One region of the Vibrio sp. 10N.261.51.F12 genome, then DNA from elsewhere that is predicted to be linked to it. Evidence: predicted binding sites of a transcription regulator. Region 1 holds the regulator's gene; each other region holds the start of a gene.

Region 1 (3,196 bases):
CCAAATAACGCGGCGCCCAACAAAGTGACGACAGCGGCGCCTGGGACAGAGAAGGCGGTGATGGTGATATACAGAAAGAAATAGGTAAGCGCGGCAACCAAAAAATTATTGTCAATATAAGTGGCAAGCGCTGCCTGTTGTGCCTTGGCATTTTCTAAGGTCAGGTATTGTCCAAACTCTACGCCTAGAAAAACAATAACGGCAACAAATCCTAAGCCCAATAACAATTTTTTACTCATGTCCTACTCCATGTCGATAATGCATCTTTAGTATAAGACACGAACATCGGAATTTAACTTTCAAACAGATAAAAAAAAATCAGCTAATGGGCTGATTTTTTTATAAGTAAGAGAGAGCAAGTACTAATTGATATGATTGGCTAGCTCGTCGCGCTTGGCTTGTGGAATCACAGACCAGTGAGTACCATTAATCGCACCTTCTAACGCCCAAAGTAATTCGAGACCGACACTTGTCGAGTGTGTTTTTTGAATGGCCTTGAAGGCTTCAACGGATCCATGCTCTTGAAGTGAGTTCACCGATTCTATCCCCGCTTTTTTGAGCATGCGCTCTGTTGCAAGACGTAAATTCGGGAGATCTTTTAATCGGGTTGGTTTGCAGTCAGATTGTTTTACTTTTTCATCTTTTGCGTAATCCAACGCTGAGCGTGCGTAGCTCAATATTATTTCACTGTCATCCCAGCTATCTTCAGGTAGGGCAAAATATTTTGTCACTACTGGAAATCCGCGCTTTTTATAAACGTAAGGTTTGAAGCCGTTTTGCTTGAATGTCGCGACGGTTGTTGGGTTAGTTCTGATGTGTAATTTACTGTTCACTGCTAATGCAAACATCGTATCGTCAACAAAAATGCCAAATCCACCGAACATAGAGCGGGATTTGACTTTTCCAAGTTGAGCGAACAACTGCATCGAATTTTTTAATATTGGATTGTCCATATTTGTCTTTTCTCGGTGTTATTTGATTGTGTCACCAAAATCAGGTCCGAGAGTGTAGCAAACAGGCATCAATTCCTTGTTAAATTAAAAACAAGAATTCAGTGTCCTTTGCCATCGGTAACCCCGCTACCTACCATAAATGGTTTAGGCCGGAGGCTTTGCGTCCCAACTTTTCAGATGGTTTGCCCTGTGCGTGACTTTGTTAGAATAAAGAAAAAATGCGCTAATCTGCATTGAGATATAACTAAAGTGTGATGTTGCTTCAAAAATTAGACGGGTATTTGTGCTTAAGAGGTAACATAAACTAACAATAAGGCGTATAAAATCTGGGAACAAGATCAAAAAAAAGCGCCTAACTAGGCGCCTTTGTCATTTTTTTGTCAGGTTTTTGACAGAGTGGCGTTCAATTATCTCGGGGTGCATCTCAAATATACGTTTGTCATGACCTTTATCTTTTATGCGTTCTAGCAAAATCTCAAAGGCGTTCTTTCCGACACGACGTTTCGGTTGGTGAACCGTCGTCAGTGGTGGAGAAAAATACTCAGCAAGCTCAATGTTATCGTAACCAATCACAGAGATATCTTCTGGTACGTTCAAACCGAGTTGTTGTAAACGACTCATTAGGCCTAACGCCATCGTATCGTTAAAGCAGAACACGGCGCTTGGTCGTTCTTCCATTGCGGCAATACGATTCGCTGCGATGACCGCTGTGTCACACTCAAAGTTACCTTCAAATATACGGTCTTCTTTCATTTCGATGCCGGCTTCTGATAGCGCACGCTTGTAACCAATAATGCGTTCTTGGCACACCGCTTTTTCTAGGTGACCGCTCAAACATGCGATGTCCGTATGACCTTTATCAATTAGGTATTTTGTGGCGAGATAACCACCTTCCTCCGAATTATCAATGATCTTATCTGCTTGCGAGCTCTCAGGACCCCAGTCCATGATCACTTTAGGAATATCGGAGTGACGATCAAGCATGCTAAGAAGCTCTTCTGTGAGATCTGAACACATAACGAGAATACCGTCGACGCGCTTCTCTGCTAGCATCCGAATGTAATCTCTCTGCTTTTCATACACGCCACCAGTGTTACACAGAATTAATGTGTAACCTTGACGATAGCAATAGCTTTCAACGCCATCGATAACCTCGGAGAAGAATAAGTTCGTTGATTGTGTAACCAACATACCGATGGTTTTTGTTGAGTTACATTTTAAGCTTCGCGCAACGGCGCTTGGCGCGTAATTGAGTTCTTCTACGGCGGCGTTGACTTTTTCTTGTGTGGCTTCGGCAACAAAACGTGTTTTGTTAATAACGTGAGACACAGTAGTAGTTGAAACGCCAGCTAGACGGGCGACATCTTTGATTGTTGCCATAGCTTTATCCTATTAGTAACGGCTTTTGCGTATGGTCAGCAAAAACGTCGTTGCGGTAATGCAGCTTTGTTTAATTAAAAAAGCGCTTTGGTGTATGGAATGCGTACCGAGTAAGTGAACCTAGTGAAACATTGGATTCCAATTGTGGGTTAGCTATTCACCTGACAAGGACATAATAGCTAAAGATAGGAAAGCATGGGGCACTAAAATTTGGTTTTCGCATTGAAACGGCGGATTGTAATGCTAGTCGGTGACTCTAGCAACGTTTCAACCGACAAATTTGATGATAAATTAAAATTAATATGGGGTAACACCGCCACCTTGATTGATAGCGGTGTCTGCATCGGTTACTCAGCAGTTAAATAGTTAAGGTCTAACTGACAAAATGCAATGAGGAGTGTTGCTACCGCGGCGTAAAATCCAAATACATCATACTCTTTACATTTTTTTTCGAATTGAGGCAGCCATGTCATCAGGTGCTGATTAAGGTAATCAGCTTGCTCTAATAATGCGTTGTTGATGTGCGCCTCGGACTCCAGTTCATTAGAACGAATAATAAGGTTGCCGAGAAAGTCCAACTCTATCGCGAGGTGATCGGCTGGCTCATTTAAGTCTTCAGAGACGGCGACATTGTGTTTTTTTAACAGCTCGGTCATGTCATTAGCCGGTTTATCATTGAGAAGACCTGATTCACCTATGTACATTGAGGCATAAGGTAATGCGCCATGCTTATCTGATTTAAGAAATAGGTCACAAAAATCTGCGGATAGCTCAAGTTGGGCGTCTTCTCGAGTCTGTAATCGGTTCAAGCCATCAATGAGTGTATTGATCGGCGCTTCGAGTGATGGGTTTTCACCGAGACC
Region 2 (3,196 bases), on a different contig from region 1:
CGCCGCAATATCATTAAGTTTAAGAACCAATAAGCTGGAGCTTCCCCACATGGCTAACAACACATTAAATCGCTACCTTTTTGACGAGCTATCTGTACGAGGTGAGCTTGTACAACTTGATACTGCATATCAAGAGATTATCTCTAGCAAGGAATATCCAGCGGCGCTACAAAGCTTGCTAGGAGAGCTTCTAGTCTCAACCAGCCTGTTAACTGCTACATTAAAGTTTGAGGGTTCGATTACCATGCAACTGCAAGGTGATGGCCCCGTTTCTTTGGCAGTAATTAACGGTGACCACAACCAAAAACTTCGTGGTGTCGCTCGTTGGGAAGATCAGATTGCCGATGACGCTTCTATTCACGACATGCTAGGTAAGGGTTACTTAGTGATTACGATTACACCTGATAATGGTGAGCGCTACCAAGGCGTTGTTGGTCTTGAGGGTAATAACCTAGCTGAAGTCTTAGAAGGGTACTTTGCACGCTCTGAACAGCTAAAAACGCGCCTTTGGATTCGTACTGGTACACAAGATGGTCAAGCGAAAGCGGCCGGTATGTTGCTGCAAGTCATGCCTGATGGCACAGGTACACCAGATGATTTTGAACACTTGGAGCAATTGACGAACACCGTCAAAGATGAAGAGTTATTTACACTAGAAGCGAATGACTTGTTGTACCGTCTATATAACCAAGACAAGGTGCAGTTATTTGAGCCAAAAGAAGTTGAATTCTTTTGCGGCTGCTCTCGTGAGCGCAGTGCTGATGCCATTAGTACCATCGCACAAGAAGAAGTTTACGATATCTTGGCGCAAGAAGGAGAGATTGCTCTGCACTGTGATTATTGTGGCTCTTCTTATTCATTTGATGAGACTGATATCAAAGCCCTATTCGCAGAAAACAATATGCAAGACGACAAACCGACTCTGCACTAATTTCATTGTTCGAAATATGTTACACAAGCCAGTTCACAATGAACTGGCTTTTTTTGTGAAAAATTTAACGAAACCACAACATCATCAGATAAAACCTATCACCAAACCATATTCACTTATGTTACATTTACTCTGGCGCAAAGGTTTGCTCTAGAATAAACCATCGTGATTTAATATGTGACCAAACACTTAAAACTATCACTATATGATGAGTAATTTTTGAACTATATCCCTGTTTTATCTGGTGTCCATTGCTAGCATGGAGTTCAAAATAAAAAACAAATTATAATAATTTTAAAATCCCTACAAAAATCCAATAAGGAGCACCTATGACCGTTATGGACATTAATAAGGCTGCACAACTCGATCTTACTCAATATGGCATCACAGGCTCAACTGAGATTCTTCGCAATCCAAGTTATGAGCAACTATTCACCGAAGAAACCCTAGATACATTGCAAGGATATGAAAAAGGCGTTGTCACAGAACTGGGTGCCGTTGCCGTTGATACGGGCATTTTTACAGGTCGCTCTCCCAAAGATAAATTCATCGTACGGGACGATACGACTCGCGACACGATGTGGTGGTCAGATCAAGGTAAAAACGACAACAAAGCTATTTCAAAAGAAGTCTGGGACGAACTAAAAACATTGGTCACTGGGCAGCTTTCAAACAAGCGCCTATTCGTTATTGATGGCTACTGTGGTACCAATCCAGATACTCGTCTATGTATTCGAGTCGTTACCGAGGTGGCATGGCAGGCTCACTTTGTGAAAAACATGTTCATTCGTCCAAGTGAAGAAGAACTCGCAACATTTGAAGCTGATTTTGTTGTAATGAATGGCGCAAAATGCACCAACCAAAAATGGGAAGAACAGGGCCTAAACTCTGAAAACTTCACGGTGTTCAACCTTACCGAGAAAATGCAGCTGATCGGCGGCACTTGGTATGGCGGTGAAATGAAGAAAGGTATGTTCGCAATGATGAACTACTTCTTGCCGCTCAAGGGTATTGCATCCATGCACTGTTCCGCTAACAAAGGTGAGAATGATGACGTAGCCGTTTTCTTCGGACTCTCTGGCACAGGTAAGACAACATTATCTACCGATCCAAAACGTCAATTGATTGGTGATGATGAGCATGGCTGGGATGACGATGGTATCTTCAACTTTGAAGGTGGCTGCTACGCGAAAACGATCAATCTATCTAAAGAAGCTGAGCCTGATATTTATAATGCCATCCGCCGCGATGCATTATTAGAAAATGTAACCGTACGCAACGATGGCTCTATCGACTTTGATGATGGCTCTAAAACAGAAAACACTCGTGTTTCCTACCCTATTCATCATATCGATAACATCGTAAAACCAGTATCGAAAGGCGGTCATGCGAATAAAGTCATTTTCTTATCTGCCGATGCGTTTGGCGTGTTACCTCCGGTTTCGAAGCTGACACCAGAACAAACAAAATACCATTTCCTCTCTGGTTTTACCGCTAAGTTGGCCGGTACAGAGCGTGGTATTACAGAACCAACACCTACATTCTCTGCGTGTTTTGGTGCGGCGTTCCTTACACTTCACCCAACTCAATATGCGGAAGTGTTGGTTAAACGTATGGAAGCTGCAGGCGCAGAAGCATACTTAGTTAATACGGGTTGGAACGGCTCTGGTAAACGTATCTCTATCCAAGATACCCGCGGCATTATTGATGCAATCTTAGATGGCTCAATAGAACAAGTCGAAACAACAACTATTCCGGTCTTTAACCTAGAAGTACCAACCTCACTTCCGGGTGTCGACACTGAGATCTTAGACCCACGAGATACCTATGTCGATCCACTGCAATGGGAAAGCAAAGCTGACGACTTAGCAAAACGCTTTATCAACAACTTTGAAAAATACACGGATACCTCTGAAGGCCAGGCATTGGTAGCGGCAGGCCCTCAATTAGACTAATACTTAGATAAGCATCCAAGTTTTAGCCACAAAGCCCCTCATAAGAGGGGCTTTTTAGTCACTTTCGGGCTAAATTGATCATTATATTCAGTAGGTAGAGAATTCAACGTGATACGAAAAACAATAGCAATCTTAATCGCGCTTTTCGCATTAGGGCTCATTGCTATATTGGCACTCTTTGCCTTACTGCATACGCAATACGCCAATCCAATAGTGACACAAACGATAAATAAGCTGTTCAATATAAAAGTGACGAGTGAATCGATACACTATCAATATCCAAACCAATTCGACTTTATCAATCTACGTA
Region 3 (3,196 bases), on a different contig from region 1:
CCATTCTAATGAATGTCATACCGTGAACATCAGTCTCTAAATAAATTCATCTGTAATCATTAGTAACACTTAAAGTAATCTTTCTTAGTTTTATCAATTTTGTGTAAAGATTATTATATTTTCACTTTTGTTACACCTAATTCATTGTCAATATGGCCGATGAAGTTTATTATTAAAGCCGAACGAAACAAAATCATGGGAATTGTCATGTCTGAATTAACAAAAACATTGCTTAATATTCGTAGCCTACGTGCATTTGCTCGTGAACTAACGGTTGAGCAATTAGAAGAAGCACTAGAAAAACTTACTATTGTTGTCACTGAAAGACGAGAGTCTGATGAAGAAGAACGAGCAGAAAGAGAAGCTCGTGAAGCTAAACTGAGCGAATACGCACAGATGATTGCTAAAGATGGTATCGATGTTGAAGACCTAATCGCTGCATTATCTGGTGAATCTAAAGCGAAAAACAAAAGCAAACGTGCACCGCGTCCTGCTAAATACAAATACCTTGATGACAACGGCGCAGAAAAAACATGGACAGGCCAAGGCCGTACTCCATCAATAATCCAAGCCGCGTTAGATGCAGGTAAATCTCTAGAAGAATTTGAGCTTTAATCACGTATTCTATTGTGTTTAAAGACATATAAAAAAAAGCGCCTTTACGGCGCTTTTTTATTATCTTTCCCAGTATGCTTCTTCTAAGCTATCTTCTCTTTCCGGCAAACCTCGTGATAAGCGTGGTGAATGCTGAACCAATACTTCATAGCTTGCTCTATTAGAGTATTTGCATACCTGAGAAAAAGAAGAGTACGTTAAAAATTGATGCTGATGCTTGCTTGAATTAGGCACGTTTTCTTTATGGTGTTTATTTGCTGCCATGTCATGCAGTAGGGCTGAAAGCGCAGCATCACCCGCACCATTGGTATTTTTAATTTTCTCTGGTCCGCCCATATAAGGTGCAATATGAGAGTAAATTTTCGTTGGAGTGATGCATTCTTGCTTGATTGCTGGGCGGCTAAATTCATAGCGATTAAACTCTGCAATACTCCCTGGCAACAGTGGCAGTGACGTTTCGCGTTTCGCACTGTCTTCAGTGTAGCCAGCCATAAATAAACCGATAGGGCCTGCAGTACACAATACCAAATCCACCCAATCAAGCGCGATGTTTGATGCGGCCAAAGGATCACTTTCCCCTGTTAATGCTTCCGCTTCATCTTCATTCATGGCAACCACTGTCACGTGTTGCTGTAAAAAGTCCTGCCAGTATTTCGGATCACCTTGAATAACAAAACGTGTACCCAGGGTTAAAACGACTGGTACATCGTATTTCTTTGCGTATTCTATTGCTTGCATGGTTGCCGCCGGCATTGGATCACCAGGTTTGCAACGAACTAAATAAGCAGTCAGTACCAATGCCGATGCTTTCTTGAATATTTTTTCTGGGATACTTTCTGGCTGTAATTGATTCATTTTACCTTCACTAATAGCAAACGTACGTTCGCCATCTTCGGTAATTAAGGTAAAACAACGCCCAATCGCACCTTCAACACCTTGTAAGTAGTTGAGATCCATTCGACTCGACGTATTACACAGGTAACGGTAGCCGTAACTGCCAATTTTAATATCTGAGCTCATAACCCCCAGTAATACCGATTTATCGTCGGCTAATACCGAGAAGTTGTGCAACGTATTCCCAATCGTTCCACCAGCAAACTCGTTAGTGATGAGTTCTTTTTCCTTTAACTCGGTATATAACGCTTCCGCTGCTTTATCATCAATGACCAGTGAATGTCCCTTACTCAAGCCATATTTTTCAATCAAACTGCTGTCCACTTTCGCTTCAATATCAACCAAGGTTTGATCAATACCAACAATATGAGTTTTCGACATTTTTTTATTGGTTTGTGTTTGGCTCACCAATGGGTCACGAGCATGAACAGGAAAGTAATGCTTAGATTTTCTTTGGCCAGGGAATTTCATAACAGTATCTACGTAAGGAAAAAGACGTCGGCAATTCTAACTCTGTATAGATCATCAGAGCAACATGCGCAATTAAAGCAAACGATACCGTATTCGATTTTTTTATTATTGCCCTTGTAATCCTCCTCAATAGGACACACATAACGTCCTTAAGAAAGTGTGATTTGGTTCGCGGAACTGTATTGCACGTTTTGTTTCTGCTAAAATCTGCGTCCAATTACTATAGGTGGTATTTAAACATGTCTGATAACAGCCAAAAGAAAGTGATCGTCGGTATGTCCGGCGGTGTGGATTCCTCCGTTTCTGCCTATCTTCTCAAACAACAGGGCTATCAAGTAGAAGGCCTGTTTATGAAGAACTGGGAAGAAGATGACAATGAGGAATATTGTACGGCTGCTGAAGATCTTGCAGACGCACAAGCTGTTTGCGACAAGCTTGGTATCCACCTACATACCATAAACTTTGCGGCTGAATATTGGGATAATGTCTTTGAGTACTTCCTAGCCGAGTACAAAGCGGGTCGAACGCCCAACCCGGACATTCTTTGTAACAAAGAAATCAAGTTCAAAGCCTTCTTAGAGTTCGCTGATGAAGTACTAGATGCTGACTTTATTGCTATGGGTCACTATGTTGACCGAACCTTCCCGGAAAACGGCGGTAAACCACAAATGTTACGCGGTTTAGACGGTAATAAAGACCAGAGTTACTTCCTTTATACGCTAAGCCATGAACAAGTTGCTCGAAGCTTATTTCCTGTTGGTGAACTGGAAAAGCCTGAGGTTCGACGCATCGCTGAAGAACAAGACCTCATTACTGCCAAGAAAAAAGACTCAACGGGTATCTGTTTTATAGGCGAGCGCAAATTTACCGATTTCTTGTCTCGCTATTTGCCCGCTCAACCGGGTAAAATTGAAACACCTGAAGGCGATGTCATCGGTGAACATCAAGGGCTTATGTACCATACTCTTGGACAACGTAAAGGTCTTCACATCGGTGGTCAAAAAGGCGGCGGTGGTAACGAAGACCCATGGTATGTCGCAGAAAAAGACCTCAAGCGTAATGTATTGATCGCCGTACAAGGCGCAGACCATCCACTTCTTAAGTCGAATGGTTTACGTGCATCTCAATTGCATTGGGTTGATCGTGAAGTGGTGAAGGCACCATTCACATGCACGGTAAAAACACGTTATCGTCAGCAAGATATACCATGTACAAT

Evidence for each region. The regulator PurR, encoded in region 1, represses purine synthesis genes. The targets are predictions, from matches to a motif close to TNANGNAAACGTTTNCNTNA.
Region 2: the regulator PurR is predicted to act here: its motif matches at 1,065-1,084, upstream of pckA (phosphoenolpyruvate carboxykinase (ATP)).
Region 3: the regulator PurR is predicted to act here: its motif matches at 2,054-2,073, upstream of AB4405_RS09235 (inosine/guanosine kinase).

What each region holds. Positions count from the first base shown of each region.
Region 1 is NZ_JBFROV010000016.1:253,276-256,471, forward strand. It holds gene AB4405_RS11420 (TVP38/TMEM64 family protein) at 1-239, opposite strand, end outside; gene AB4405_RS11425 (TfoX/Sxy family DNA transformation protein) at 363-953, opposite strand; cyclic di-GMP riboswitch class I at 1,067-1,150, opposite strand; gene purR (HTH-type transcriptional repressor PurR) at 1,323-2,333, opposite strand; gene torD (molecular chaperone TorD) at 2,681-3,196, opposite strand, start outside.
Region 2 is NZ_JBFROV010000049.1:102,195-105,390, forward strand. It holds gene hslR (ribosome-associated heat shock protein Hsp15) at 1-33, shown strand, start outside; gene hslO (Hsp33 family molecular chaperone HslO) at 50-931, shown strand; gene pckA (phosphoenolpyruvate carboxykinase (ATP)) at 1,261-2,886, shown strand; gene AB4405_RS23060 (AsmA family protein) at 2,995-3,196, shown strand, end outside.
Region 3 is NZ_JBFROV010000014.1:433,396-436,591, forward strand. It holds gene AB4405_RS09230 (H-NS family nucleoid-associated regulatory protein) at 208-615, shown strand; gene AB4405_RS09235 (inosine/guanosine kinase) at 676-1,980, opposite strand; gene mnmA (tRNA 2-thiouridine(34) synthase MnmA) at 2,220-3,196, shown strand, end outside.